Regions from separate parts of the Terrabacter sp. 2YAF2 genome, predicted to be linked through region 2. Evidence: predicted binding sites of a transcription regulator. Region 2 holds the regulator's gene; the other holds the start of a gene.
What was found. The regulator LexA, encoded in region 2, represses DNA repair genes until DNA is damaged. The targets are predictions, from matches to a motif close to TCGAACANNTGTTCGA.

Region 1: the regulator LexA is predicted to act here: its motif matches at 10,424-10,439, upstream of AB4030_RS19825 (alpha-ketoglutarate-dependent dioxygenase AlkB).

Annotation. Positions count from the first base shown of each region.
Region 1 covers NZ_JBFRFG010000025.1:6,712-22,140, reverse strand. The annotation lists gene AB4030_RS19885 (hypothetical protein) at 1-634, shown strand, start outside; gene dusB (tRNA dihydrouridine synthase DusB) at 638-1,846, opposite strand; gene AB4030_RS19875 (alpha/beta fold hydrolase) at 1,877-2,605, opposite strand; gene AB4030_RS19870 (sulfurtransferase) at 2,631-3,470, shown strand; gene AB4030_RS19865 (glycine--tRNA ligase) at 3,641-5,035, opposite strand; gene AB4030_RS19860 (DUF6703 family protein) at 5,114-5,404, shown strand; gene AB4030_RS19855 (metal ABC transporter substrate-binding protein) at 5,467-6,432, shown strand; gene AB4030_RS19850 (metal ABC transporter ATP-binding protein) at 6,429-7,274, shown strand; gene AB4030_RS19845 (metal ABC transporter permease) at 7,271-8,317, shown strand; gene AB4030_RS19840 (Fur family transcriptional regulator) at 8,314-8,733, shown strand; gene AB4030_RS19835 (isoprenyl transferase) at 8,780-9,553, opposite strand; gene recO (DNA repair protein RecO) at 9,610-10,338, opposite strand; gene AB4030_RS19825 (alpha-ketoglutarate-dependent dioxygenase AlkB) at 10,462-11,112, shown strand; gene AB4030_RS19820 (maleylpyruvate isomerase family mycothiol-dependent enzyme) at 11,127-11,945, shown strand; gene AB4030_RS19815 (glycoside-pentoside-hexuronide (GPH):cation symporter) at 12,053-13,534, opposite strand; gene AB4030_RS19810 (gluconokinase) at 13,583-15,256, opposite strand; gene AB4030_RS19805 (mannitol dehydrogenase family protein) at 15,253-15,429, opposite strand, start outside.
Region 2 covers NZ_JBFRFG010000016.1:416-15,844, reverse strand. The annotation lists gene AB4030_RS16370 (AMP-binding protein) at 1-375, shown strand, start outside; gene AB4030_RS16365 (Sir2 family NAD-dependent protein deacetylase) at 380-1,333, shown strand; gene AB4030_RS16360 (hypothetical protein) at 1,395-2,291, opposite strand; gene lexA (transcriptional repressor LexA) at 2,304-3,029, opposite strand; gene AB4030_RS16350 (LysM peptidoglycan-binding domain-containing protein) at 3,258-3,680, shown strand; gene AB4030_RS16345 (hypothetical protein) at 3,943-4,245, shown strand; gene AB4030_RS16340 (alpha/beta hydrolase) at 4,242-6,020, shown strand; gene AB4030_RS16335 (hypothetical protein) at 6,017-6,718, shown strand; gene AB4030_RS16330 (sensor histidine kinase) at 6,624-7,892, opposite strand; gene nrdR (transcriptional regulator NrdR) at 8,407-8,904, shown strand; gene AB4030_RS16320 (vitamin B12-dependent ribonucleotide reductase) at 8,999-11,929, shown strand; gene AB4030_RS16315 (hypothetical protein) at 12,076-12,987, opposite strand; partial or broken gene AB4030_RS16310 (fibronectin type III domain-containing protein) at 13,395-15,429, shown strand, end outside.

The DNA.
Region 1 (15,429 bases), on a different contig from region 2:
CGGGGTCTCGTGCTCGACCGATGAGGTGGCCTGGACCGCGTCGACGCGCACACCCCCCTACTACCCCGACGCCGTGACCCTCTCGCCCGGGGCCGGGGAGTACGACGTGCTGGCACGGGTGGACGCCTCGGACGGCTGCTCGGTCAAGGACTCGTGGGCCCGCCTGGACCTGTCGATGGAGGACTTCGCTCGTATCGTCGTGGGCGAGTGGGTGTGGCTCGACCCCTCGGTGCCGACTCCGGGGACGGGCAGCGCGTGGCAGCGGTTCACGACCCCTCGCGAGGTGGCCGACTGGGTGCGCGCGTGGGCGAGCGACCCGGACGCGGAGGCCATCCTGCGCCCGTCGCTGCTTGGCGAACCGGGCGTCCACGTCCTCGGCACCCGGGCGTCCGACGACCCGGCGTCCCCGGTCGTCGCGGGCGCCATCGTCAACGTCACGGGCGAGGTCGCCGGGCTCGGCAACCTCTTCTCCCGCGACGGGGACGTGGAGAGGGCGTGGGCTGCGGGCGCAGCTGTCGCGCGCGAGGTCGCGGGCGGCATACCCCTGGTGGGGTGGGAGGCCGGTGCGAGCGTCGACGCCGCGGTTGCGGCCGGGTGCGAGCGGATCGGGCCGCTCAACGTCTGGCTGAAGTGAGCCTCAGCCGCCGCTGACCGACAGCTCCGCCTCGGCGATGGTGCGGCGGTGCTCCTCGGACAGCTCGCGCGACTCGAGCCAGCGGTCGGGCAGCGCCACGGTTCGGGATGACCCGGCGCGTCCGCGCTGGCCCTCCGCGGCCTCGCCGGGCCACGGCTCGTCAGGGTCGAGAGAGGCGAGCAGGGCGTCCAGCGCCGCCATCGAGTCGACGAGCGCGAGCGAGTTGCGGATGGTCGACCCCGCGGGGAATCCCTTGAGGTACCAGGCGATGTGCTTGCGGATGTCTCGGCAGGCGCGCTCCTCCTCGCCGTAGAAGTCGCTGAGGTATGCCGTGTGCGTGCGAAGCGTGTCTGCGACCTCCCCGAGGGTCGGCGTCACCCGCGCCGAGGTGCCGGCGAAGGCTGCCGCGAGGTCGGTGAAGAGCCACGGGCGGCCGAGGCAGCCTCGGCCGACGACAACGCCGTCGCAGCCGGTCTCGCGGACCATGCGCAGGGCGTCTTCCGCGGACCAGATGTCCCCGTTGCCGAGGACGGGGATGCTCGTCACGGTCTCCTTGAGCATCCGGATGGCGCTCCAGTCGGCGGTGCCGGAGTAGGCCTGCGCCGCGGTCCGGCCGTGCAGCGCGACCGCGGCGACACCCTCCGCCTCGGCGGCCAGGCCGGCGTCGAGGAAGGTGAGGTGCTCGTCGTCGATGCCCTTGCGCATCTTGACGGTGACGGGGATGTCGCGCCTGGCACCCTCCTCGACGACGGCGCCGACGATGGCCTTGAAGAGGTCCTTCTTCCACGGCAGGGCCGAGCCGCCGCCCTTGCGGGTGACCTTGGGCACGGGGCAGCCGAAGTTGAGGTCGATGTGGTCGGCGCGGTCCTCGGTGACGAGCATCCGCGCGGCCGCCCGGGCCGTCGCCGGGTCGACGCTGTAGAGCTGGATGGAGCGGGGGTTCTCGTCGGGGTCGTGCTCGATGAGGCGCATCGACTCGGGAGTGCGCTCGACGAGCGCGCGCGAGGTGATCATCTCGCTGACGTAGAGGCTCGTCGAGCCGCTGGCGCCGCCGATCGCGGTGCCCTCGTTGCCGTACTCACGGCACAGCCGCCGGAAGGCGCGGTTCGTGATGCCGGCCATCGGGGCGAGGACGACCGGCGACTCGATGACGTGACGACCGATGTGCAGCGGGGGCAGCACGGCTCCGGTCTCCTGGACGGGAGGGCTCATCACGTCGGTCACGGACCCGATTGTCCCCGATCAGGCCCGAGGCGCCGAATCGACGACCCGCTGCGCGAAGCGCAGGACCGCCTGGGCGAAGGCCTCCGGCTGGTCGAGGTTGGCGAAGTGGCTCGCCCGCCTGACGATCTCGGCACGGGCGCCGGGACAGGCGCGCAGGTAGGCCCGGGCACCGACGCGGAACTGGTCGAACTGCCCGTTGAGCAGCAGCACGGGGCAGCGCACCGCGTGCAGCATCGACGGCCGGCAGTGCGTCATGACCTCGCGCCATGCGGCGGGGGTCTGGTCGAAGTAGTAGCCGCCGGCGATGACCGGGTCGATGCGCTCGGCCGGGTAGAGCCGGCGCAGGACGCGGTCGTTGATCCGGGTCATGCGCTCGGGCCCGAGCCAGTCGGTCAGTGCCGCCACCCCGCGGTACAGCGCGGCGCCGGGGCCGGTGGGGGTGGCGCTCGCGCCCGCGAGGACGAGCCCGGCGAGGGCATCCTGGTGGGCTGCGGCATACGCCATCGCGGCGTAGCCGCCCAGGGAGTGGCCGACGAGCACGACCGGGGTGCCGGCCGGGACGGCGCGAACGGCTTCGTCGATGACCTCGACGCAGCGGGCGAGGGTGAACTCCTCCTCGGCGCGCCGCCCGTGACCGGGGAGGTCGACCAGCGTCAGGTCGACCTCGTCACGCAGGAGCGGGACCTGCGGTGCCCACTGGGCGCTCGACAGGCGCGACCCGTGCACGAGGACCAGGTGAGCACGCACACGGCGAGGATGCCACGATGGCCCGGTGACCCACCTCATCACCGCCGCGGAGCTCGCCCACGAGATCGAGGACGTCGTCGTGCTCGACGTCCGCTGGGCGCTGACGACGGCGAACTCCCCCGCGGGTCGGGAGGATTACGACGCCGGCCACGTGCCGGGCGCGTTCTTCGTCGACCTGGACACCGAGCTGGCCGCTCCCCCTGGCGACGGCGGGCGGCACCCGCTGCCCGAGCCGGCCGTCCTCGAGCGTTGGCTGCGTCGCTGCGGCATCACCGAGCACAGCCGCGTCGTCGCCTACGACGGTCGGGAGTCGTATGCCGCCGCGCGGGCCTGGTGGGTGCTGCGCTGGGCCGGGGTCCCGGACGTGCGCGTGCTCGACGGCGGGTATGCCGCCTGGGTCGCCGCCAGACTGCCCGTCTCGACCGAGGATGCCGCCGACCGGCACGGCGACTTCGAGGTGCGCCGGGGGCAACTGCCGACGCTCGATGCTGCGGGCGCGGCACGGCTGGCGCGCGACGGCCTGCTCCTCGACGCCCGCGCGCCCGAGCGCTACGCCGGCGAGACCGAGCCGATCGACCCCGTCGCCGGCCACGTCCCGGGGGCGGTCAACAGCCCCACAGCAGCCTGGCTCGCCGAGGACGGCACGTTCCGGCGCGACCTCGCGGAGGTCTGGAAGCGAGTGACGGTCGGCAGGGACGCCCAGGCCGGGCCCGTCGGCGTCTACTGCGGGTCCGGCGTCACCGCAGCCCACGAGATGCTCGCGCTGGCCGTGCTCGGCGTCGACTCGGTGCTCTACCCCGGTTCGTGGAGCGAGTGGATCCGTGACCCGTCGCGCCCGGTCGCGACCGGGCCGCAGCCCGGCTGACCCGCTGCCCCTCGCAACCTGCTCCCCAAAACGGAGCAGCTTCCGAGGCCCGGCCGGATCTGTCCGGGAGCTCGCCTATCGGATCCTGCTCCCCAAAACGGAGCAGGTCATGAGCGTATGCCGCCCGCCCCGGTGGGCGGACGGCATACCTCAGCGGGCGTGCCTGGGGGTCAGCAGCCGACGAGGCGCTGGGCGAGGTAGCCCTCGACCTGGTCCAGCGCGATGCGCTCCTGCGCCATGGTGTCGCGCTCGCGGATCGTGACGGCGTGGTCCTCGAGCGTGTCGAAGTCGACCGTGATGCAGAACGGCGTGCCGATCTCGTCCTGACGACGGTAGCGCTTGCCGATGGCCCCGGCGTCGTCGAAGTCGATGTTCCAGTGGCGGCGCAGCTGCGCGGCGAGGTCACGCGCCTTCGGCGAGAGGTCGGCGTTGCGCGAGAGCGGCAGCACGGCGGCCTTGACCGGGGCGAGGCGCGGGTCGAGGCGCAGCACGACGCGCTTGTCGACACCGCCCTTGGTGTTGGGCGCCTCGTCCTCGGCGTACGCGTCGACGAGGAACGTCATGAGCGAGCGCGACAGACCGGCCGCCGGTTCGATGACGTAGGGCGTGTACTTCTCGCCGGTCGTCTGGTCGAAGAAGTGCAAGTCGGTACCGGAGTGCTTCGAGTGCGTCGACAGGTCGAAGTCCGTGCGGTTGGCGATGCCCTCGAGCTCGCCCCACTCCGACCCCGCGAACCGGAAGCGGTACTCGATGTCGACGGTGCGCGTCGAGTAGTGCGACAGTTTCTCGGGCGCGTGCTCGTAGTGGCGCAGGTTCTCGGGGTTGATGCCGAGGTCGGTGTACCAGCGGGTGCGCTCGTCGATCCAGTACTGGTGCCACTCTGCGTCGTCGCCGGGCTTGACGAAGAACTCCATCTCCATCTGCTCGAACTCGCGCGTGCGGAAGATGAAGTTGCCGGGGGTGATCTCGTTGCGGAAGCTCTTGCCCGTCTGGGCGATGCCGAACGGCGGCTTCTTGCGCGAGGCCTGCATGACGTTGTTGAAGTTGACGAAGATGCCCTGGGCCGTCTCGGGGCGCAGGTAGTGCAGGCCCGACTCGTCCTCGATGACGCCGAGGTAGGTCTTGAGCATCATCTGGAAGTCGCGGGGCTCGGTCCACCGGCCCTTGGTGCCGCAGTCGGGGCAGACGATGTCGGTCATCGGGATCGAGTCGGGGTCGGCGATGCCCTTCTTCTCCGCGAGCGCCTCCTGCAGGTGGTCCTGGCGGCGGCGCTTGTGGCAGTTGAGGCACTCGACGAGCGGGTCGGTGAAGGTGCCGACGTGGCCCGAGGCGACCCACGTCTCGCGCGGGAGGATGATCGAGGAGTCGAGGCCGACGACGTCGTCGCGGCTCGTGACCATGGCCTTCCACCACTGCCGGCGGATGTTCTCCTTGAGCTCGACACCGAGCGGGCCGTAGTCCCAGGCCGAACGCGTGCCTCCGTAGATCTCGCCGCTCGGGAAGACGAAGCCCCTGCGCTTGCAGAGGCTGACGACGGTGTCCACGGTGGATGTCTGCTTGGCCATGCCGCACAGGTTATCGGGCCGGCGCCAGTGGTTTGCCACGCGTCCGGGGTATGCCGTCGCGTCCCCTAGGCTCGTCACGTGGCCCTGAGCTTCCGTTCCCGTCTCGAGCACGCGTCGGCCCCGTGGGTCGAGCGTCTCAACGCCGTCCCGCGCCCCGTCGCCCTCGGCGCGCTCATCGTCCTGCTCGCCGTCGGGGTCTTCGCCCCGCGGCCGTGGGGCGGCATCGCCTTCCTCGTCGTGTCGGCCTTCGTCGGCTGGCTGCTCTTCCTCACGTGGCAACGGCTCACCCTGCCCGAGCGCCTCATGCGCATCGCCGTGCTCGTGCTCGCGGTCGCCGTCGCCGTCGTTCGGATCGTCCCCGCGGGCTGACCCCTCGTCTCAGGACGAGAACGGTTTTGACAATCATTCTCACTTCGGGTGAGGATGAGCCCATGCCCCCCGTTCCGCCGCCCCTGCGCAGGCTCCTTCCAGCCCTGGCCGCGGCGACGACGCTCGTCCTTGCGGCTGCTGCCTGCGGGTCCGGCGCGAACGGCGGCACCTCGGCGGCAGAGGACGTGGTCGTCACCTCGTTCTACCCGATCCAGTTCGCGACGCAGCAGATCACCGGCGGTGCTGTCCCGGTCTCGGTCCTCACCAAGCCAGGCGCCGAGCCGCACGACCTCGAGCTCTCGCCGCAGGACATCGGCGGCATGACCAAGGCGCGACTCGTCGTCTACGCCGACGGGTTCCAGCCGGCCGTCGACGAGGCCGTAGGGCTCGTCGACCCGGCCAAGGTCCTCGACGTCGCCGACGCGGCCAAGCTGACTCTCACCCTCGCCGAGGAGTCCGGGCACGCAGGCGAGACCGACCCGCAGCACGACGACCATGGTCACTCGGGCAGCGACCCCCACTTCTGGCTCGACCCCTCGCGGTATGCCGCCGTGGCCGAGGCCATCAGTGCGCGCCTGGTGAAGGACGATCCCCAGCACGCAGCGACCTACACGAAGAACACCGCAGTCTTCGTCGAGAAGCTGTCCGAGCTCGACGACGAGATGCGGCGCGGGCTCGAACAGTGCCGGACCAAGCAGCTCGTCACCAGCCACGCGGCGTTCGGCTACCTGGCCGCCCGCTACGGCCTCCAGCAGCACGGCATCACCGGCGTCTCTCCCGAGGCCGAGCCGAGCGCATCCGCCCTAAAGGCCGTCGCCGACCTCGTGTCGTCCAGCGGAGTGACGACGATCTACCAGGAGACTCTCGTGGAGCCACACTTTGCCCAGACCGTGGCCGGGTCGACGGGAGCGAAGGTCGCGACGCTCGACCCCATCGAGGGCATCACGTCCGCATCGGTCGGCCGGGACTACTTCGAGGTCATGCGCAGCAACCTGGTGGCGCTGCGCGACGGACAGGGCTGCTCATGAGAGCCGCGCGGCTGGTGCCCATCGAGCCGGACGACGCCGATGCCGTCGTGACCCTGCGCGGCGCGGCCTTCGGCTACGGCGACCGTGCCGTCCTGACCGACGTCGACCTCACGATCCACAGCGGCGAGATCGTGGCGATCGTCGGGCCGAACGGCTCGGGCAAGTCCACCCTGATGAAGGGCGTGCTCGGCCTCAACGAGCGGGTGGCGGGCACCGTCACCCTCTTCGGGGTGGACAGCAACGAGTTCCACGACCGCGCCCGCCTCGGCTACGTGCCCCAACGGCATACGCTCTCGGCCTCCGTCAGGGCCACGGCCGAGGAGATCGTGTCGACCGGGCGGCTGTCGCGCATCGGCTGGCTCGGTCGGTTGCACGCCACCGACCGGCAGATCGTCGCCCGCTCGCTCGAGGTCGTCGGCCTCGCCGACCGGGCCGCCACCGAGGTCAGCACCCTCTCGGGCGGCCAGCAGCGCCGCGTGCTCATCGCCCGAGCCCTCGCAGGGCAGCCGGACGTGCTGATCATGGACGAGCCCACCGCCGGCGTCGACGCCGCCAACCAGCACGTCCTGGCCGACGTCCTCGCACGGCTCGTCGAGCGCGACGTCACGATGGTGATCGTCACGCACGAGCTCGGTGCCCTCGAACGTCTGCTGACGCGCATCGTCGTCATCGACGGCGGACGCATCCGTTTCGACGGGACACCGCAGGAGTACGCCCACGCGCGCGATCGCGTCCACCACGACCACGACAGCCACCACCACGACCTCGAGCTCGACGGCCACCGCCCGTCCCTGGGCCCGGGCCCCCTCGACGTCACCCACCCGGACGGAGGCCGACCGTGATCGACCTGCTCACCGTCGACTTCATGCAGCGGGCCCTGATAGCCGCACTGCTCGTCGGCACCGTCGCCCCGATGGTCGGGATCTTCCTCGTCCAACGACGGCTCTCCCTCATCGGTGACGGGATGGGACACGTGGCCCTGGCCGGTGTCGCCATCGGCCTCGTCACGGGCGCGGCGCCCGTGCTCACTGCCCTCGTCGCTGCCGTCGTCGCCGCCGTCGTCATCGAGCTGCTCCGCACCCGGGGGCGCACGAACGGTGACGTGGCTCTCGCGGTCATCTTCTACGGCGGCATCGCGGCCGGCGTCGTCATCATCAGCAAGTCGCCCGACGGCACGCCCGCCAACCTGATGAAGTACCTCTTCGGCTCCATCCTCACGACGCAGCGCAGCGACCTCTACGTCTTCGCCGGGCTCGCCGTGCTCATCGCCGTGACGACCTGGGCCCTGCGCCCGCGTCTCTTCGCCGTCGCGAACGACGAGGAGTACGCCCGCGCCGTCGGCATCCCGGTGCTGCCGCTCAACATCGTGCTCGCCGTCCTCACCGCCACCACCGTCGTGGTCGCGATGCGTGTGGTCGGCCTGCTGCTCATCAGTGCACTCATGATCGTGCCCAACGCCGCCAGCCAGCTCTTCGCGCGGTCGTTCAGCAGTGGGCTGCGGTGGGCCATCGCCTTCGGTCTCGTCTCCTCCGTCGGCGGGGTCGCCCTCTCCTATCCCCTCGACACCCCCTCGGGCGGCACCATCGTGCTGCTCGCCGTGGGGCTCTTCGTCGTGACGGCCGTCGTCACGAGCGTCGTCGCCCGGACGGGCAGCCGGCGCCACGAGGTCGCCGAGACCCACGCGCACGAGCACGGGGTGGAGTGCGGCCACCCGGCCGTCACCCACGGGGACCATGTCGACTACGTCCACGACGGGCACCTGCACGCCGCCCACGAGGGGCACTACGACGAGCACGGCGTGCACCACGACCACCCGGCACCCGGGGACGCGAGAGCTGAACCCGCAGGCACGAGGCCCGGCCCGACGACAGGATCGAAACCATGACGACCGGCAGCGAATCCCCTGCGGCCTCGAGGAAGCCCACGCGGCAACAGGTCGCCGTCGCCGACCTGCTCGAGAGGTCCGACGACTTCACCTCGGCACAGACCGTGCACGCCCGGCTCCGGGAGGCCGGGGCAGGCGTCGGCCTGGCCACCGTCTACCGGACCCTGCAGTCGATGGTCGAGGCCGGCACGGTCGACGTGCTGCGCACCGATGACGGGGAGGCCGTGTACCGGGCCTGCTCGACGCACCACCACCACCACCTCGTGTGCCGGGCGTGCGGGCGCACCGTCGAGGTGGAGGGCCCGGCCGTCGAGAAGTGGGCCGACAAGGTCGCGACCGACCACGGCTTCACCGGAGTGACGCACACGCTGGAGATCTTCGGCACGTGCGCCGACTGCAGCGCCGTGGGCACGTGAGCACTCGACCTGGCTCTCCCGTCGAGTGCCCAGTGCCACGCGTCGTCTACGTGGTGGGGGTGTCGACGGCTCCGCCGTACCGGCGATCGCGCGCGACGTACTCCTCGATGGCCGCCCACAGGTCGCGACGGTCGTAGTCCGGCCAGAGCTGGTTCTGGAAGACCATCTCCGCGTAGGCAGACTGCCAGAGGAGGAAGTTGCTCGTGCGCTGCTCACCCGAGCTGCGCACGAAGAGGTCGACGTCGGGCATCGTCGGCTCGTCGAGGTAGCGCTTGATCGTCTTCTCGTCGACCGACCCCGGACGGAGGCGACCAGCCTTGACGTCGTGGGCGATTCGCTGCACGGCGTCGGCGATCTCGGCGCGGCCTCCGTAGTTGACGCAGAAGTAGAGGGTCAGACCGGTGTTGTGCTGCGTCAGCTCCTGCGCGATCTCCAGCTCCTTGATGACCGACCGCCACAGTCGTGGCGCCCGGCCGACCCAGCGCATCCGGACGCCCCACTCGTGGAGCTGGTCCCGGCGTCGGCGGATGACGTCGCGGTTGAAGCCCATGAGGAAGCGGACCTCCTCGGGCGACCGTCGCCAGTTCTCCGTCGAGAAGGCGTAGGCCGACAGGTGCGTCACGCCGACGTCGATCGCGCCGGCCACGACGTCGAGCAACGACGCCTCCCCCGCCTCGTGCCCCTTGGTCCGCGGCAGGCCCCGCGCGTTGGCCCAGCGACCATTGCCGTCCATGACGATCGCGACGTGCTTCGGCAGCAGGTCGGCCCGGATGGTCGGCGGCGTTGCACCGGACGGATGAGGGAAAGGCTTGGCGTACATGGGTCTCCGGTCGATCGGGATCGGGTTCGCTTGCGGCTCAGGCTGTCTGGTGCGACTCAGGCACGCTCGACGAGGCGCAGCGAGCGCAGTCCTCGTTCGATGTGCCACTGGAGGAACGCGGAGACCATGCCGTTGCCCTGGCGTCGGTGCCGGTCCTCGCTCGCATCGGCGACACCCCAGTCACCGGTCAGCAGTGACGCGAGCAGCTCGAAGGTCTCGGGGGCGGGGGCGCTCGAGCCGGGCGGACGGCATACGGAACACACCGCGCCGCCGGCCTGCACGTTGAACGCCCGGTGCGGACCCGGCGCGCCGCACTTCGCGCAGTCGACGAAGCTCGGCGCCCACCCGGCCACCGCGAGCGAGCGCAGCAGGTACGCGTCCAGGACGAGCCCCGGGTCGTGGGCCCGCTCGGCCAGCGAACGCAGCGCGCCGGCCAGCAGGAGGTACTGCTGGGTCTGCGGCTCGTGCTCCTCGGTGAGCTGGAGTGCGGTCTCGAGCATCGAGGTCGCGCACGTGTAGGCCGTGTAGTCGCGGGCGATGGCGTCACCGTAGGGCGCGAGCGTCTCCACCTGGGTCACGGTGTCGAGGTTGCGGCCCTCGTAGCACTGCACGTCGATGACCATGCCGGGCTCGAGCCGCGAACCGAAGCGCGACTTCGTGCGCCGTACCCCCTTGGCCACCGCACGCACCCGTCCGCGGGTGCGGGTCAGCATCGTGATGATGCGGTCGGCCTCGCCCAGCTTGTGGGTGCGCAGGACGATCGCCTCGTCACGGTAGAGGGGCATGGGCCCATTCTCCCCCTCGGCGGAGCGGCGGCAGCACCGCACGCGCCGGTGCGCGCGCCGGTCCGTCGAGAGTCGACCGCGTCAGTCGAACACCCGTTCGACTCCATGGGTTATCGTGGGGCCATGGACCTCTCTCTCCAGGGTTCGCTCCTCGACCTCACCGACGCGATGACCCTGCGCGACGTCGGCACGGGGCTGACCCGCCACCACCTGGGTCATGGCGCGTGGGTCGATGTCCGACCCGGCTGGCTCGCTGCCGGTGACGAGCTCTTCACGGCCCTGCTGCGCGACGTGCCCTGGCACGCCGAGCGGCGCCAGATGTACGACTCCGTCGTCGACGTCCCCCGGCTGACGAAGTTCTACGGCGCCGACGAGCCCCTCCCCCATCCGATGCTCGTCGAGGCGCGCGAGGCGCTGAGCCGCCACTACGCGCCCGAGCTCGGCGAGCCGTTCGCCACCGCGGGCCTGTGTCTCTACCGCGACGGCCGTGACAGCGTGGCCTGGCACGGCGACCGCATCGGACGCTCTCGCGACAGCGACACGATGATCGCGATCCTCTCGCTGGGGTCCGCCCGCACGCTGGCCCTGCGACCGCGGGACGGCGGCGCCATCCCCGGCTCGACGACAAAGAGCTTGCGCTACCCCCTCGGGCATGGTGACCTCGTCGTGATGGGCGGTTCGTGCCAGCGGACGTGGGACCATGCGGTCCCGAAGACGTCCGAGCCGATGGGACCGCGCATCTCCGTGCAGTTCCGTGTAGCCGGCGTCCGCTGACAGGAGACCTTTCTATGCCGTCCAGCCGCTCAGGTGGCCCCCTACCCTTCCTCGACCACCTCGCGGCCGACTCGGCGCGCTTCCGGGAGGTCCTGGCGACCGCACCCGTCGGCGCGAGCGTGCCCACGTGTCCCGACTGGGATGCCGACGACCTGCTCTGGCACCTCGGCGAGGTGCAGTGGTTCTGGGGCGAGATCGCCGAGCGCGGACTCACCGACCCGGCCGACCTCGACGCGATGAACGCGACGCGCGAGGAGCGGCCGAGCGACCGAGCGGGACTGCTCGCCTTCTTCGACCGCTCGAGCGAGCGACTGCACCGGGTGCTGAGCGACCTGCCGCCCGAGACGCCGCTGTGGATGTGGTACGACGACGACCAGAGCGCTGGCTACATCCGCCGCCGCCAGGCGCACGAGGCGATGATCCACCGGGTCGACGCCGAGCTCACCGCCGGTGATCGCACGCCCCTCGACTGTCGCCTGGCCGCCGACGGCATCGACGAGGCCCTACGCGTCATGCGGGGTCACGAGCCCGACCCGGACCTCACGCACGTCCCCGTCTCGGCCCCGGTGACGATCGCCACCGTCGATGCCATGCACTCGTGGACGGTGACCCCCGTGCGGATCACCGGCACCTGGAACGGCCGGGAGATCGACGTGCAGCGCTTCCTCGTCAGCGACGGACCCGACCCCGCCGCGACCGCCGAGATCAGCGGGTCCGCTGCCGACATCGACTGCTGGCTGTGGAACCGCCCGACCGAGGGCGAGATCGTCCGTGACGGCGACGCAGCGGCCTTGGCGTCCGTCGACGCCGTGCTCTCCGACGCCATCGACTGACTCCTGCGACACAGCGACCCACCGACGCCCTGGCGCTGACGCGTGCGACGGCGCCGGGTGCATCCCCCTGACGATGCACCCAGCGCCGTTCGCGTCCCTCGTCGCCGTCAGCCCTTCGGGACCTCGATGACGTGTCCGTCGGGGGCGATCAGGTGGTCCTGCTGACGCTTGCGGTACTCCGTCTCGTTGCGCACCTCGCGGAACCGCTCGTCGGTCAGCGGGTATTTCCAGAAGATCGCCATGGCGATGAGCGCGACGATGGCGGGCAGCAGGCCGATGGTGAAGCGGATCGCACCGATCGCGGAGTCCGGCTGGACCGGGTTGGGCACCGCAGCCGTGGCGGAGAGGTATCCACCGAAGGCCAGGGCCGCAGCACCCACCGCGCCGCCGATCGACTGGGTGATCTTGCGGGTGAAGGAGAAGACGGCGTAGGTCGCACCCTCGGAGCGCGTGCCGGACTTCCACTCGCCGTACTCGACCGTGTCTGCCTCGAGGCCGAACATCACGGTGTTGATGAGGGCTGCTCCGATTCCCTTGATGCCCAAGAAGATCAGGGCGGGAGCGGCGGCACCGGCCGGCGTGAAGAAGAGCGCGAGGCCACCCACCACGGTGAAGACACCGCACCACTGGAAGAGCGCCTTCTTGCCGAAGCGGTCGACGAGCTTGGGGATGAAGGGCGCGGCGACGATGGAGATGCCGCTGTTGACCAGGGTGATCGGACCGAGCCACTTGATGTCACCCATGACGTACTGGGCGTAGTAGGCCGAGGCGCCGCCCACGGCGAAGAGACCGATGAGGTAGAAGAAGCTCGAGGCGCACAGGTAGCCGAGCGGCTTGTTGCCCCGCAGGGTGTCCCACGTCTCCCGGAGCGAGACGCGCGGCGTCGTCCGGACGACCTTCTCGCGGCAGAAGTACCACGTGATGAGGTAGGCCACCGAGCCGATGACGATGAACAGCAGCGTGGTCTGCGTGAAGATCGCCTGGACCTTCTCCTGGTACTCCGCGGCGCTGATGGCCTTCTTCTCGCCCTTCAGGCTCGAGATCTTCGGGGCGATGATGTAGGTGAGCACGATGCCGCCGACCGCGCCGCCGAAGAAGCGCGACGACACGAGCTTGGCCCGTTCCTTGACCGACTGCGTCATCGCCGAGGCGAGTGAGCCGTACGGGATGTTGACGAGCGAGTACACGAGACCGAGGACGGCGTAGGTCACGTAGGCGTAGAGCAGCTTCGCGCTGTCGTCGAGCGAGCTGGGGACGTGGAAGGTCAGGTAGCTCAGGAAGAGCAGGGGCACGGCCCCGAAGAGGATGAACGGGCGGAACTTGCCCATGCGCGTCATCGTGCGGTCCACGAGACGACCGGCGAACATGTCGGCGAAGGCGTCCCAGAGCCGGACGACGAAGAACATCGTCGCGACGGCTGCGGCCGAGAGCCCGGCGACGTCGGTGTAGTAGTAGAGCAGGAAGGACGTGCTCAGGGTGAACGCCAGATTGTTGGCGAAGTCACCGAAGCCGTAGCCGATGATCGATCGTTTGGGGAGGCGCTCGTCGACGAACGACTGAGCGACCTGCGCCTTGGTGATGGTGCTCATGGGGCCGAACTCCTTTGTGGGCCAGTACATCTCAGTTGAGGCGATGCTCTAGTGAAGGCCCCGGAGGTCCGGGCCGACAACGAGTTGCCGCTTGTTGCCGGTCGGTTGCCGCCGGTTGTCCTCCACTGGGCGGCCCGGTCCAGCCAGGAGGTCCGCTGCTGCCGCCAGGTCGCGCAGCCGTTGCGCCGCCGAGACGCGGGCGAGGTCGTATGCAGCCGCGCTCGCCGGCGACGCCACGATCGTGTCGTCGTGGTCGGGCCGGTGCTCGAGCAGGTGCGGGGCGAGGGTCGACAGCGCGCTCTCCAGAGACCCACTGGCGCCGATCGCCCTCAGTCCGAGGGCAGCTGCACCGAGGGCGGAACCCTCCGCCCCGGCGGTCACGGTCAGCGGCCTGCCGAGCACGCCGGCGAGGACCTCTCGCCACAGCGCGCTGCGGAAGGCGCCGCCGGTGGCGCGGATCGACGTGACGGGCTCGACGCTCTCGAGACCGTCGAGGATGGTCGCGAGCTGGAAGGCGACGCCCTCGACGGCGGCTCGGACGAAGTGCCCCCGGGTGTGGTGCTGGCGGATCCCGAGGAAGGCCCCTCGGACGTCGGCGTCCCAGAGCGGGCCGCGCTCGGCGAGCAGGAACGGCAGCATGACGAGGCCTTCACTCCCCGGCCCGACCTCGGCCGCGAGTGCGAGGACGTGGGCGTCGTCGACGGGTGGACCCGCATACTCCATCGGGGTGTCCGGACGGTCAGCGGCGAAGACCGACCCGGCCCACCGGACGACGGCGCCCCCGTTGCTGATCGGCGTGCCGACGACCCAGGTGTCATCGGCGAGCGCGTAGCAGAAGAGGCGTCCGGACGGGTCACTCCGCGGACCGTCGACGACGAGGCGCAGGGCACCGCTCGTGCCGAGGGACAACCCGGCGACACCGGGACGGATTGCCCCGGTCCCGAGGTTGCCAAGCGGTCCGTCGCCGGCACCGAGCACGACCGGTGTGCCGGGCGGCAGGCCGACGCGGCGCGCCGCCGCCTCCGAGAGCGGAAGGTGTGCCGTCGTCGGCAGGACGTCGGGCAGCTGCGTGCGGCGGATCCCCGCGATCTCGACGGCCTCCGGGTCCCACGTCCGGTCGAGGATCGAGAGCAGGCCGCTCCCGCTCGCGGACGACAGCTCCGTGACGAGCCGACCCGTGAGGGCGAGGAGGACGAAGTCCTTGAGACCCACCCATGCCCGGGCCGAGCGCGTGAGCTCGGGCTCGTGCTGGGCGAACCACCGCAGCTTCGTCAGCGGCGACATGGAGTGGACCGGGGTGCCGCTCCGGCGATGGAGCTCGGCAGCCAGGGGCAAGGCGCGGAGCTCGCGCGCGATGTCTCGGGCGCGGGCGTCGGCCCAGGTCACGAGGGGCGTGAGCGGCCGCAGCCGGTCATCCAGACCGATGAGTCCATGCATCGCCGTGCTCACCGACAATGCCAGCACCGGCGCTCCGTCGAGTGCGGTCACGACCTCGGCGACCGACCTCAGGGTGGCTTCGATGACCGCCGCCGGATCCTGGACGCGCCAGCCGGACCTGGGTCGGATGAGGGGGTACTCGTGCTCAGCGCTCCACCGCCGGCCACGGCTCTGCGTCTCCGGCGCCGTCGAGCCGGCCGGGCGCGACTCGAGGACCTCGAAGGCGACGACCTTGGCCGCGGTCGTCCCGATGTCGAGCCCGATGACGACCGGCACCGCGGTCATGACCCGGCCCGGGCAAGGAGGTCTGCGAGCTGGTCCTCCACGGTCGCAGCCACGGTCTCGGACTGGATGCCGAGGTGGGCGAGCACGGCCCGCACCGCCACGCCCGGTTCGCCCTGGGCGAGCGGGACGACGTCGTCGGCAGCCGCGTCGGTGACGGGGGCGCCGTGACCGCG
Region 2 (15,429 bases):
ACCTTCGTCGACCGGACCAAGGACTGCATCCGTCGCCGCGGCGAGAACATCTCGTCCTTCGAGGTCGAGAGCGCGGTCGCGGCACTCGAGGGCGTCGCCGAGGTGGCCGCCTACGCCGTGCCGTCGGTCCCTGCCGGCACCGAGGACGAGGTGATGCTGGCCGTCGTCCCCGCCCCGGGCGTGAGCCTCGACTGCGCGGAGCTCGTCCAGCGCGTCGACTCCGTCCTGCCGCGCTTCGCGCGTCCGCGCTACGTCGAGCTCGTCGACGAGCTGCCGCGAACTCCCACGGCCAAGGTGCGCAAGGCGGAGCTTCGCCGACGTGCTGTCACACCCTCGACATGGGACCGGGAGGCGGCGGCAGCCGACGTAGGCTGACCGGGTGCATCAGCTGAACGGCATACCTCCGCAACCGACGCTCACCGCGGCGACGACGCGGCTCTCGACCTCGCGCACGTTGCCGCTCGAGACGCACGACCTCGGCACGTTCGACGACCTCGTGGACCTGGTCAGTGGTGGTGGGGTGGTCGTGCTCAGCGGTGCCGGCCTCTCGACGGAGTCCGGCATCCCCGACTACCGGGGACCGGACGGGACCCGCCGCGTCGAGCCGATGACGTACGGCGAGTTCGCGGGATCGCCCGAGGCGCGACGACGCTACTGGGCCCGCAGCTACATCGGCTGGCAGCGCTTCAACGCGGCCGAGCCCAACGAGGGCCACCGCGTCGTCACCGACCTGCAGGCGGCCGGGTACGTCGGGCCGATCATCACGCAGAACGTCGATGGCCTGCACCAGGCGTCGGGAGCGACCGACGTCATCGAGCTGCACGGCTCCCTCGACCGTGCCGTCTGTCTCACCTGCGGTGAGTACACCTCGCGAATCGGCCTGCACCAGAGGATGACCGAGGCGAACCCCGGCTTCATGGAGCGCTTCGCCGAGGCTGCACGCACGGTGGGTTCGCAGTGGGGGGAGCAGGTGCGGCCCGACGGTGACATCGTGCTCGCCGACGCGCTCGTCGACTCGTTCCACGCGCCGCGCTGCCTGGTCTGCGGCAACGACACCGTCAAGCCCGACGTCGTCTTCTTCGGTGAGTCGGTGCCCAAAGCCCTTGTCGAGCAGTGCTTCTCGATCGTCGAGGGCGCCGGCGCGGTGCTCGTGCTCGGGTCGTCGCTGTCCGTGATGAGCGGGTACCGCTTCGTGCGTCGCGCGCACCAGCGCGGCGTGCCGGTCGCGATCGTCACGCGCTCGGCCACGCGGGGCGACGCGCAGGCGACGCTGCGGCTGCACGCCCCGCTCGGCCCGACCCTGGAGGACCTCCGCTGCTCCCTGACCTTCTGAGCTTCCGAACGCCTGAGCATCGTCGGCATCGGATGGCGACGAATCGCCCACGACCAGAAGGCTACTCGGCTACGGACCTCACCGGTCGCGCTTCTGTGCCGTCGCGCAGGTCCCACAGCTCCTTGGTCTGCACACCCCAGTAGGTGCAGAAGAGCACGATGATGATGGCCTCGGAGATGAGGACGAGGTGGTCGAGTCCACTCCAGGTCAGGGCCGTCAGCACCGTCACCACGAGGGCGACGGCCAGGGCGACCGCGATCGCGATGTAGATCCGCTTGTAGGTGGCACCCTGGTGGGAGGCGACGGACTGGTGGCGCTCCTCCGCGCGCAGCGCGCTGAGCACCATGACAGCGATGACTGCCGCCACCATGGTGCCTGCGGCGATGCCGTGGCTCAACGCGATGAACCGGTCGCGCAGCAGAAGGAAGAGCGTGAGCTCGCCGAGCAGGACCGCACCGCAGACGACGGTGATGACGACCGAGCGCGCGGTGGGGAGCTCACTGGGATCGCGGGTCGTGGCGCCGCGCTTCAGCCAGGCGGCGACGACCGCGGCGCTGACCGCCACGACGACGAGCGACCAGATGTTGTTGCGCACGGCGGCAGCGATCTCCACCGGGGTCTGGGTGTAGGCGTTCGGTCCGCACCGTGCGTCGGGCACGGTCGGCACCATGGCCACGACGAAGGCCATGAGGCCCGAGAAGTTCAGGAGCACGTCCTCCTCGGGGGAGTGACCCTTGTAGGCGATGAGGCTGACGCCGAGGGCGCACAACGAGCCGACGAAGACCGAGCGCGCGGGCGTGTAGTAGTAGGCGCTGATCGACCCGAGCCAGCACGAGTGGTCCGTCTCCCACCACCACTGGTAGCCGACCGAGAGCAGCAGCATGAGCAGCAGGGCGATCATCGCCCCGCGCAGGTACCGGTAGGTGAGGACGACGTCCCGAGTGCGTGACGGTGTCATCGGACCGCGGGCTCAGATGCGACGCAGGACGGCCGTGACCTTGCCGAGGATCGTGGCGTGGTCGCCGTCGATGGGGGAGAAGTCGGGGTTGTGCGGCATTAGCCACACGTGGCCGTCCTTGCGCTTGAACGTCTTGACCGTCGCCTCGTTGTCGAGCATGGCCGCCACGACGTCACCGTTGTCGGCGTGCTGCTGCTGGCGCACGACGACCCAGTCCCCGTGGCAGATGGCGGCGTCGACCATCGAGTCACCGTTGACCTTGAGCAGGAAGAGGTCGCCCTCGCCGACGAGCTGCTTGGGGAGCGGGAAGACGTCCTCCACGACCTCCTCGGCCGTGATCGGCACGCCGGCGGCGATCTGCCCGAGCACGGGGACGTAGGAGGCCTCCGGGCGGGCGTCGCCCGAGTCGGTGTCGGTGTCGTACTGGTCGCCCCGCGCACGCTGCGGCGTCGCGTCGCCCCCGCGGTAGCCCAGCTCCTCGGCCTTGGCGTCGGGGGAGACGACCTCGAGCGCGCGCGGCCGGTTGGGGTCACGCCGCAGGTAGCCCTTGGCGACGAGGGCGTTGAGCTGGTGGGAGACGCTGGAGGGGCTGGCCAGGCCGACCGCGTCGCCGATCTCGCGCATGCTCGGGGGGTAGCCGCGGCGGTCGACGGAGTTGCGGATGACCTCGAGCACCCGTCGCTGGCGGACGGTGAGGCCGTCGCCGGTCTCGCGATCGGGAAGCTCGGTGACGCCCATGGTGTCCCTTTCGTCAGCTCGTCAGACCGCGGTGTGACGCTCGGCGCGGGGCCAGTGTCAGTGGTGGCTGGTGAGGTTTCTGGTGTGAGCAGAGACTACGAGGTTCGAACACAGTTGCCAAACACCTGTTCGAGGCGTGTCTCGACTTCATCGAACATACGTGCTAGAACTCGTACAGACGTTCTATCGAACATGTGTTCGCCAGATCCGAAGCAAGGGGAGGTCACCATGAGCGCCATCGTCCTCGAGGCCGTTCGTTCGCCGCACACCGAGGAGCCTGCGCGGTCGCTGCCGACCGGTCGGCCCCGTCTCGTCCTGGTGCCCACCGGCCGGGACGCCACCCGGGCCGCCCGCGCGGCGCGCCTCACGCGGCCACCCGTGCGCCTGACGCGGTTCGGTCGGCTCGTCGTGACCCTGTTCGTCGCGACGGTCGTCGCCCTTCTCGGTGTGGGTCTGGCCGGCCAGCTCGCGTCGGCCACCGGCGAGCCGCGCACCGTCACGGTCCAGTCGGGCCAGACGCTGTCGGGTGTCGCCGCCCGTGAGCTGCCCGGGGTGTCGACGGCGGACGCGGTGGTCGAGCTCCAGGTCGCCAACGGACTCAGCTCCACGGCGCTCCACGCCGGTCAGCAGCTCGTCATCCCGGGACGTTGACCTCGGCCAGCCCATCCGGGCTCTGGTCGATCGCGTATGCCGCGTCCGTGCTTGCGCTTCGACCATCCCACCTGATCCGCCGCGTTGGCTCCACCTTCAGCGGCTGGCGGTAGCGGCGCTTCGACCCCGTCGTTCCCGCCACGGACGCCGCACCCCAGACCAGGGGTGCGGCGTTCTGCTGTCGTCCCGGGGCCTGTGGATGACGCACGAGCGCCGCGCCGCGTGCGGCCTAGCGTTGCCGTCCTGGGGAGAGGAGCAGGGCATGCGCTACGAGGTGGACACGGCCGCACTGCGCGACGACGTCAGCACGATCGACGAGGTCCTGGTGCGGGTTCAACGACTCGGGATCGCGGACGAGCTGACGCCGGTGGCCGCGGCCCTTCCGGGCAGCCGGACCGGCGCAGCGTTGCGTGACGTCGCCGCGGCGTGGACGGCTCGGTTGGCCGGGACGCGCTGGGAGCTGAAGGAGCTGGGGCGATCCCTGGCAGCGGCAGCCGACACCTACGACGCGGTCGAGCGTGCAGCGCGGCAGAGCGTCGAAGGATCGTTCGGCGGCCTCCGGTGACCGTTGCCGGTGGGTCGCTGACGCTGTCGGTGCGCGACATCCGCGCGAGCCGTCCGCAGTCCCTCGTTGCCGTCAGCAGGGGCCTCGAGGACCGTCGGCGACGGGTCGTGGTGCTGGCCGAGCTGGTGCTCTGGCGTCGAGCAGCCGCCCCACGATGGTCGGGTGCCGCATCATCGGCCGCCGCAGACCGGTACGCCGTCGTCATTGCCGGGCTGGGTCGGCTGGCGGCGAGCATCGCCGTGGCTGGTCAGGCCGTGGGACACGCGGCCGGCCGCCTGGAGGCGGCCATCGACCTGGTTCGTCGGGCCGACCGGCGCGCGGTCGACGAGGGCGCGTGGATCGATGACGACGGGCGTCTCTTCCTCCCGGTCCGGGCCTCACTCGGTCATCCCGCCCTGGAGGCACGCCGTGCCCGCCTCGACGAGCTGCTGCGTGCCGAGGTGCATGCGTGCCTGGCCCAGGCGCGCCGGGCGGCTGCCGAGACCGACGACGAGCTGCTTCGCGCACTGCTGTCATCGGCCCGAGGCGCGACGTCGGCAGCCGGTGCCGGTGCCGGTGTCGGTGCCTCGGTGCTCGGGTCACTGGCACCGCCACCGACCGCCTCGGCCGCCGGGGGTGTCAGCGCCCAGGTGTTCGCCTCTGCAGCCTGGTGGCGCTCGATGACCGACGAGGAGCGTCGCAGGGCGATCCGTGACCACCCGGAGTGGGTGGGGCCGCGTGACGGTGTGCCTGCCACGGCACGCCACGAAGCCAACCTCGTGCTGCTCGCGCGAGCGGAGGAGGTGGCGTGGACCAAGGCCCGTGAGGCACGACGTTCGGGATGGGTCGGCAACGCCGCAGAGCGCACCCGCGCCGATGAGCACGTCGCCGCACTCCAGGCGGTCCGCGACGTGCTCGCACGTCGTGACGGTGGCGAGCGGCTGCTCCTGCTCATCGACCCGAGGGGGCTCGACGTCAAGGCGGTGGTGGCGCTCGGGGACGTCGACCGGGCCGAGCATGTCGTGACCTTCGTGGGTGGCCTGTCCACGATGGTCGGCACGGACCTGCGCCGCTACGACGACATCTTCGTGCGCATGCGCTCCGAAGCCCGGTCGGTCGCGGCCGGGCAGGACGTCGCCATCGTGACCTGGATGGGCTACGACGCCCCGCAGGTGCACGAGATCGTCAGCTCCATCGACCGGAACGTGCTGAACGCCAAGCTCGCCCGCGACAATGCCGGAGCCCTCGCCGACTTCGCGACCGGCATCGAGGCGGGGCGTGACCGGCCCGCCCACCAGACCGTGTGGGCCCACTCCTACGGGGCCACGCTCGCGGGCTTCGCGTCCCTGCGCACGAGCGCCGTGGACGACGTGGCCGTCTTCGGCGCGCCCGGGCTGCCGTTCTCCGACGTGTCGCGAAGCGCGCTCAAGCCCGGTTCCCTCAACGTCCTGGGAGCGGTCGGCGACGACGTCTTCAACTACGGGTGGATGGTGCACGGCACACCGGCCGCCGAGGTGGCCGGCGCGACCCGGCTGTCGACCTTCGCGCTGAAGAAGGCCGGGTCCGGCTGCAACCACTGGCTGCACTCCAGGTCGGAGTTCGTCGACGTGGGGCGCACCTCAGCCGGACACTCCGACTACCTGCGTGCCGGCACGGACAGCGAGCGCAACCTCGTGGTCATCGCCGCCGGCCGGCCTGACCTCCGGGTCCTCCAGGGCGCTGACGAGCGTGCCTGCACGACGACGGGCCCGAGTCTCGGGACCAACCCGCTGAGCTGGCCCAGGCTGGTCCCTTGAGCGCCGACGCCGACGTGAGCCCCGACGTGAGCCCCGACGTGGACCCCGACGTCGACCGGGTGGCCGTGGCTGCGCGCCGCGACCGCCTCGTCGTCACCGCGTGTCTCTCGCTGGCCTTCCTCCAGACACTGCCGTACGTCGTGGTCGGCTGGATCACGGCGGGTGGGACGGCCGCCGGCGACGGCGCGCTCCACGCACTCTCTCCCGCCGCGCTGCTCGGTGTCGTGGCCTTCGGGCGCGTGCTCGTCCGTGCACTGGCACAGCCCAGCCTGCGTCCGACGGCCCGAGGCTGCGCGCCGTCCGGGGCGAGCGGCTTCGAGCCATCACGCACTCCGGTCCTGCCAGGGCGACAAGCCCGTCCGTGGCTGCGCCGGCTGCGCTGGGCCGTCGGGGCGGCCCTGGCCGGTGCAGCCGTCCAGGCCACCGCGGTCCTGCTCGATGACGCCGGCCGTTCGGGGGCGGAGGCTCTCGGCAGGTCCCTCGACGACGGGTCGGCGCTGTGGGCCTACATGTTGCTGCTTGTCCAGGTCCTTGCTCAGGACCCACGGGCGTTCGTCGCCGTCGTGCTGGCGATGGTCGCCCTCGCGCGGGCTCGCCGCCCCGTCAGGCTGCCGAGGTCGCATCCGACTCGTCGGGACCATCCACCACCGCCGGGAGCTCGAACCACACGTCGGTCCCCGGCCCCTCCACCGAGCTGATCCCGATCGTGCCGCCGTGCGCCTCGATGATTCGCTTGACGGTGGCCAGACCGATGCCACTGCCGTCGACCGAGGTCTCGACCCGGTTGAAGAGGCCGAACACCAGGTCGCGGTCGCCGGCCGAGATCCCGATGCCGTTGTCACGCACCGAGAGTCGCCAGCTCTCGCCCCTGCGCTCGCCGGACACCTCGATGACGGGCGGCACGCCGGGGCGGGCGTACTTCACCGCGTTGGAGACGAGGTTGAGCAACACCGAGTAGAGCTGCTGCCCGTCGGCGGGCAGCGTCGGCAGCTCGCCCGCCATGACGCTCGCCGACCTGGCTTCGAGGGTCGGTGCGAGGTCCTCCAGCACCGAGGCGAGCACGACGTCCAGGTCCGTGTCGGCCCGGTGCAGCTCGGCCCCGACCCTGGCATGGGCGAGGATCTGCTCGATCATCCCGGCCATCCGGGTTGCGGAACGATGGGCGGTGGCGACGAGGCGCCCCGTCCAGACGTCACCGGCGACGGCGGGCTGCTGGCCTAGCATCTCCGTGCTGGCCATGATCGCGGTGAGCGGGGTGCGCAGGTCGTGGCTCACCTGGCCGGCGAAGACCGACAGTGCTTCGTTGGAGCGGTGCAGCTCGTCCCTCGTCTGGGTCAGGGCAGCGAGGGAGTCCTCCAGCTCGCGGGTCCGCAGGCGCAGCTCGAGCACGTCGACGACGCGCTCGGCGATCGCGACGAGCGCTTCCTCCTGGGCCTCGACCAGCTCGCGCGGCTGCGAGTCGAAGACGCACAGACGGCCGATGATGACGCCGTCCGGCGTCGTCAGGGGCGCGGAGGCGTAGAAGCGGACGGTGCCCAGGATCCCTGTCACGAAGGGGTTCTCGCGGAAGCGGTCGTCGAGGCTGGCGTCCGGGACGACGACCCGGTCGGTGTCGTCGAGCACCGCGGCGCACATCGAGTCCTCGCGGGCGCAGATCGAGGCGGCGAAGCCGGTCGTGGCGATCTGTTGCTGCTGCGTCGAGGTGATGATGTTGATGGCGGCGCGCGGGACCGCGCACACCTGGGCGGCGATGTCCACGAGGGCCTGCAGCTCGCGCTGGGGTGCGTCGAAGAGGACGCCGTAGACGGCCAGCGCTTCCTCTCGCTGCTGTCCCGGGTCGAGGACGTCGTGCACTGGTGTCCGGTTTGTCACCCGCGAAGCCTCTGACATCGCCGCTCCACGAGCAAGCACCCGGACGTGCCATGTCGTGCACCCCCGGTCGCCGGCCCCACGGCATACGCAGGCGTGTCTGGGCTCGTCGGGGAAGCGGAAGATGATGGATGCTCGGATGTCGCCCACCCCAAGATGTGGGGGTGGCGGGGGCGCCACGTGCTGCGACACGCCCGGTGCGCCTGGGACCCGAGTGGCATTTGTGCAGGTCAGCGGCTCGACGCGCCGGACCTGCATCGTGTGCTTGCGATCGGGGTCACACCATGCCTACAGTTACCCCTACATCTAGTAGTTACACAGATGTAAGACGTCCACATGTAGTCCCCAGGCAATCGGGGGTTACGCACAGGTCATCCCCAAGTCGTCCCCAGCTCCATCCCCAGCCCACGTCGGTCCCACGAACACCGACCAGCATCGGGGAGGGGCGGCACTCGGCATGCGGGGCGGCCGCATCTCGTTGGAACGACTGGATCTCGGGAAGGGAAGGTGACCAGGCGTGCACTGTCCGTTCTGTCGCCACACCGACTCGCGGGTCATCGACTCGCGCACGACCGACGACGGCGCCTGCATCCGCCGGCGTCGGCAGTGTCCCGAGTGCAACCGCCGCTTCACCACGCTCGAGACCTCGAGCCTCAACGTGATCAAGCGGTCGGGTGCCTCGGAGCCGTTCAGCCGGGCCAAGGTCCTCACCGGCGTGCGCAAGGCATGCCAGGGGCGCCCCGTCAGCGAGGACGACCTGGCCCTTCTCGCCCAGAAGGTCGAGGAGGCGATCCGGTCGCAGGGAAACGCCGAGATCGAGGCGCACGAGGTCGGCATGGCCGTCCTCGAACCGCTCCGCGAGCTCGACGAGGTCGCGTACCTCAGGTTCGCCAGCGTCTACCAGGCGTGGGAGAGCCTCGAGGACTTCGAAGGGGCCATCGCGCTCCTGCGAGCCGAGCGCGCCGCGCTGGGGGAGGAGCCCAGCGCTCCCGCCCGGTTCGACGCCCCGCGGTAACCACCCTCCACGCACCACCGGAGCACCACCCACTGTCGGTGCTCCCCGCAAGACTCACCACCAGCAGCAGACACGGTCAGGGAGGCCGCACGACATGACGGAGATCGGTAACCGCAGCTCACGCTCCAAGGCTGGCGCCAAGGGCGTCAAGATCGAGCGCATCTACACCACGCCCGGCGTGCACCCGTACGACGAGGTGACGTGGGAGAAGCGCGACGTCGTCCAGCAGAACTGGAAGACGGGCGAGACGATCTTCGAGCAGCGCGGCGTCGAGTTCCCCGACTTCTGGTCGGTCAACGCCAGCACGATCGTGACCACCAAGTACTTCCGCGGCGCCGTCGGCACCGCGGCCCGCGAGGTCTCGCTCAAGCAGCTCATCGACCGCGTCGTGCTGACGTACGCCGCCGCGGGCAAGAGCAACGGCTACTTCGCCTCGCCCGAGGACGCCGAGATCTTCGAGCACGAGCTGACTCACGCCCTCCTGCACCAGGTCTTCTCGTTCAACTCGCCGGTGTGGTTCAACGTCGGCACCAAGAGCCCCCAGCAGGTCTCGGCGTGCTTCATCCTCTCCGTCGACGACTCGATGGACTCGATCCTCAACTGGTACAAGGAGGAGGGGAAGATCTTCCAGGGCGGCTCCGGTGCCGGCCTCAACCTCTCCCGCATCCGCTCCTCCAAGGAGCTGCTCTCCTCCGGCGGCACGGCCTCCGGCCCCGTCTCCTTCATGCGCGGCGCCGATGCCTCCGCCGGCACCATCAAGTCGGGCGGCGCCACCCGCCGCGCGGCCAAGATGGTCGTGCTCGACGTCGACCACCCGGACATCGAGGAGTTCGTCGAGACCAAGGCGCGCGAGGAGGACAAGATCCGCGCCCTGCGCGACGCCGGCTTCGACATGGACCTCGGCGGCAAGGACATCGTCTCCGTCCAGTACCAGAACGCCAACAACTCGGTCCGCGTCAACGACGAGTTCATGAAGGCCGTCGAGGACGGCACGGAGTTCGGCCTGCGCTCGCGCTCCGACGGCTCCGTCATCGACACCGTCGACGCCCGTGAGCTCTTCGGCAAGATCGCCAAGGCCGCGTGGGAGTGCGCCGACCCGGGCATCCAGTACGACGACACGATCAACGCGTGGCACACCAACCCCGAGACGGGCCGCATCACGGCCTCCAACCCGTGCTCGGAGTACATGTCGCTCGACAACTCCTCGTGCAACCTCGCCTCGCTCAACCTGCTGAAGTTCCTCCGCGACGACGACACGTTCGACGCCGTCACCTTCCAGAAGGTCGTCGAGCTCGTCATCACCGCGATGGACATCTCCATCTGCTTCGCGGACTTCCCGACCGAGCCCATCGGCGAGACGACCCGCAACTACCGCCAGCTCGGCATCGGCTACGCCAACCTCGGCGCGCTGCTCATGGCGACCGGTCACGGCTACGACTCCGAGGGCGGGCGCGCCCTGGCCGCCTCGATCACCTCGCTGCTCACGGGCGCCGCCTACAAGCGCTCCGCCGAGATGGCCTCGGTCGTCGGCGCCTACGCCGGCTACGCCCGCAACGCGGACGCCCACAAGCGGGTCATGCGCAAGCACCAGGCCGCCAACGACAACATCAAGACGCTCGACGCGATGGACTCCGACGTCCACCAGCTCGCGACGAAGGCGTGGGACGACGTCGTCAAGCTCGGTGAGAAGCACGGCTACCGCAACGCCCAGGCGTCGGTCCTCGCGCCGACCGGCACCATCGGCTTCATGATGGACTGCGACACGACCGGCATCGAGCCGGACTTCTCGCTCGTCAAGTTCAAGAAGCTCGTCGGTGGCGGCTCGATGCAGATCGTCAACCTCACCATTCCTCGCGCGCTCAAGAAGCTCGGCTACCAGCAGGAGTCGATCGAGGCCATCGTCGAGTACATCGCCGACAAGGGCCACGTCATCGACGCGCCCGGCCTCAAGCCCGAGCACTACGAGGTCTTCGACACCGCCATGGGTGCTCGTTCGATCTCGGCCATGGGTCACGTGCGCATGATGGCCGCGACCCAGCCGTTCCTCTCGGGTGCCATCTCCAAGACGGTCAACCTCCCCGAGACGGCCACGGTCGAGGAGATCCAGGACGTCTACATGCAGGGCTGGAAGCTCGGCATCAAGGCGCTCGCGATCTACCGCGACAACTGCAAGGTCGGCCAGCCGCTGTCCGACGGTGGCTCCACGGCGAAGGACAACAAGGCTGCTGCGGACGCCGCTGCCGCCGACGTCAAGGTCGAGAAGGTCATCGAGTACCGTCCGGTCCGTCGCCGCCTGCCCAAGCGCCGCAGCTCGCAGACGACGTCGTTCGCCGTCGGTGGCGCCGAGGGCTACCTCACGGCCGGCACCTACGACGACCAGCAGCTCGGCGAGATCTTCCTCAAGTTCGGCAAGCAAGGCTCGACCCTGGCCGGCGTGATGGACGCCTTCTCGATCGCGGTCTCCATCGGGCTCCAGTACGGCGTGCCGCTCGAGACGTTCGTGGAGAAGTTCACGAACCTCCGCTTCGAGCCGGCCGGCCTCACCGACGACCCCGACGTCCGCATGGCGCAGTCGATCATGGACTACGTCTTCCGCCGTCTGGCGCTCGACTACCTCGACTTCGACACTCGCTCCTTCATGGGCATCCACACGGCGTCCGAGCGGGCCCGTCAGGTCGAGACCGGCTCCTACGAGGCGATCGAGTCCGACGAGTCCGACGAGGATCTCGAGGACGAGCTCGAGTCGCTGCAGCAGTCGGCTCCGGTCTCGAAGAAGGCCGAGCCCAAGTCGGACGAGGCGACCAAGGCAGAGTCGCCGGCGGCTGCTGCCGAGGTCAAGTCAGGCGCGGGGGCTGCCTCTGCCCGTGAGATCTCGAACGACGTGCACAGCTCGGCCGAGCTGCTCGAGAAGTTCGGTGGCATCACCGCTGACGCGCCGATCTGCATGACCTGCGGCACGAAGATGCGTCCCGCCGGCTCCTGCTACGTCTGCGAGGGTTGCGGAAGCACCAGCGGCTGCAGCTGACAGTCAACCCTCAAGGAATGTCGCAAACTGCTTGAGCACGAGTGACATTCACTTGGTCAGCAATGTCGCGGATCATCAGAGTGGCATTTCGCTGGCGAGAAGGCCCGGCTCCCCGAAAGGGGGCCGGGCCTTCTCCGCGCTGTGGCTCAGCATCCGGAGGGCCCGCACGCTCCCGCGCCGCCGGCGAAGACGCCGATCGGGATCAGCTGCGAGGCGGCGCGCACCGTCGGCATCGCGGCGACCGGAAGGGACCGCTGATCCACTCCCGGGGTGGGACTGCAACAGCCCCCACCGCCTTCGCCGTTGCCCTCGGGAGCAGCGTCGTCGAAGAGGCCGGCACCGCCGCAGACGCCCGTCTCCGGGAGGGTGAGCTCGACACGGGAGGCTGCTTCGTGGTCGCCGTCGAGGGCCGCGGCGACGGAGCGGACCTGCTCGTAGCCGGTGAGGGCCAGGAAGGTGGGCGCGCGGCCGTAGGACTTCAGCCCGACGACGTAGAGGTCCTGTTCGTCGTGGGATAGCTCGGTCGCGCCGTGCGGGTACACGGTGCCGCAGGAGTGGACGTTCGGGTCGATGAGCGGGGCCAGCGCGGCCGGGGCCTCGAGGCGGGTGTCGAGGCGCAGCCGCACCTCGGACAGCATGGAGTGGTCGGGCCGGAACCCCGTGAGGCCGATGACCTCGTCCACGCCGTCGATACGGGCCCCGTCCTGACTGACGAGCGTCAGCGAGCCAGCGCCGCGCGTCTGCTCGGACGCGTGTTCGATGGCTTGGGTGCGGAAGCCGGTGACGACCTCGATGTGCCCGGCGGCCACGGCATCGCGCGCCCGCAGGCCCAGCGCGCCGCGGGCGGGAAGCTGGTCGGCGTCGCCGCCGCCGAACGCGCTGTCGACAGCCCTGCGACGCAGCACCCACACCGCCGTGGTGCCCGGCACCCGGTCGGCCAGGGTCGCCAGTGCCACCAGCGCGGTCAGGGCCGAGTGGCCGGAGCCGACGACGGCGGTCCGCTCGCCGCCGTAGCGCGCGCTGTCGCCAGGGTCAGCCCCGAGCTTCCTCTCCCTCATCGACCCGCGATCACCCTGGACCGGCAGCTGGACGAGAAACCACAGGGCGCATCGCGCGGACGGGCTGACGACGCAAGACGGCGCCACGTGACCAAGGCTCCTCCCTGGGCGCTGCGATCGCCGGCACGATCCTGTTCGCCGGATTCACCCGCGGAGCGTATGCCGCGACCGTGGCCGCGTCGGCCGCCTTCGGACTCGTGGGGCTCGGGGTCGTGTTCGCGGCGGCCCTCGACAAAGACGTAGTACGTTCGCATGAGTGCCTTCCCGCGCCCTGAGCGCAACCTTTGATGAGGTGGAGTGGGAGTTGTCGGGAGGGGTGCGTGATGCGAATTCCGTCATGGCACAGGCTGTTCCGGTTTTTTTCATGGTTTGTCGGGGCACATCACCCGCACCCGAGGCGTCGATGGATGGCCAGGAGCACCGTCGCCGCTGTGGTTGGCGTCGCCGCGCTGGTCCTCCAGTCGGTGGGGTCGGTGCTCGCGCCTGCAGAGGCTGCGACGCCCCTGAACGTCTTCGTCGGCTACATGGACACGCACTCCGTCGCGTCGAGTGCGAAGCAGCCGAAACCGTGGCCATACACCGACCCGACGAGCTACGTCGGCTCGCCATGCCCGGCATACCCCAACAGCACGACGTGCTGGGACGCGGCAGCGCTCCGTCTGGACAATCCCGGCAGTGTCGACGTCACCGGCATCCACCCGGTGGTCACGATCGGCTCGAGCACCTACAACCTCTGGGGTTCCAACCTGACGGTCAAGGCGCACGGGACGCTCGTCCTCACCGAAACCGGCGCGCAGAACTCGACCAACTTCGACGGCTCGGACTTCGCTCCCAACTCCTACAACGGGGGGAACACGGCATCATGCGTCAACTCCGGTGCCATCCCCGACGTGAAGATCACCCTGGGCGGGGCCACGACGACCTACCTTGACTCGGGCCAGGTGCTCAACGGGGGTGGAGTCGACAGCGGACACTGCGTCAACGGCAGCTTCGTCAGCGGCCGGATCGACGAGTCGCACCCCTGGGTCCAGATCGGGACGGCGGCTGCCGCGGCCCCAACGGCGCCGCAGAGCCTGGCCGCCGTCGCGGGCGACGGCTCGGTGAACCTGTCGTGGGCCGCGCCGACGTCCGATGGAGGGTCGCCTGTCACGGGCTACACCATCTACCGCGGCACGAGCGCTGGGGGCGAGAGCACGACGCCGATCGCGACGAACGTCAAGACGACCACGTATGCCGACACGGGCCGAGTCAACGGCACGACGTACTTCTACACCGTTGCGGCCGTGAACGCGGTCGGCACGTCGCCGCAGTCGAACGAGGCGTCCGCGACGCCTCAGTCCACGCAACCGACGGCGCCCACGGCGCCCACCGGGTTGGCGGCGGTGGCCGGTAACGCGTCCGTGACACTCTCGTGGACGGCGCCCGCGTCCGACGGTGGGTCGGCGATCACGGGTTACACCATCTACCGCGGTTCGGCTCCCGGAGGGGAGAGTGCGACCCCGATCGCCACGAACGTCAGGGCGACGAGCTTCACCGACACGGGCGAGGTGAATGGCAGCGCGTACTACTACAAGGTGGCTGCGGTGAACGCCGTCGGCACGTCGCCACAGTCCAACGAGGCGTCGGCGACCCCGCGCGCGACGGTCTCGTCGGCGCCCGTGGGCCTCGTGGCCTCGGCGGGCGACACCTCGGTGGCCCTGTCCTGGCAGATGCCGGCGTCGGACGGCGGTTCGGGAATCACCGGGTACAACGTGTACCGCGGGACGAGCGCGGGTGGTGAGTCGTCGGTGCCGGTGGCTTCGAACGTGGCCTTGACGAGCTTCACTGACACGTCCGTCAGCAACGGCGCGACGTACTTCTACACAGTCGCAGCCGTGAACGGCGTGGGCACGTCGCCGCAGTCGAACGAGGCGTCGGCGACCCCGCAGTCTGCTGCGACGGTGCCGTCGGCCCCGCAGTCCTTGGCGGCGGCGGCCACCAACACGACGGTGGCGCTGACATGGACGGCTCCGGCGTCGAATGGTGGGTCGGCGGTGACGGGGTACAACGTCTACCGGGGCACGAGTGCGGGTGGTGAGTCCGCGACTGCGATCGCTTCGAACGTGAGCGGTACCAGCTTCACGGACACCGGGTTGGTCAACGGGACGGCGTACTACTACCGCGTGGCTGCGGTGAATGCCGTCGGGACGTCGGCTCTGTCGAACGAGGCATCGGCGACTCCTCGGGCGACGCCCCCGTCGAGCCCGCTGTCGTTGGCGGCGGTGGCCGGAAACGCGACGGTGGCGTTGTCGTGGACGGCTCCGGCGTCGAATGGTGGGTCGGCGGTGACGGGGTACAACGTGTACCGCGGGACGAGCGCGGGCGCTGAAGGTGCGACGCCGGTCGCTTCGAACGTGAGCGGGACCAGCTTCACCGACACGTCGGTCAGCAACGGGACGGCGT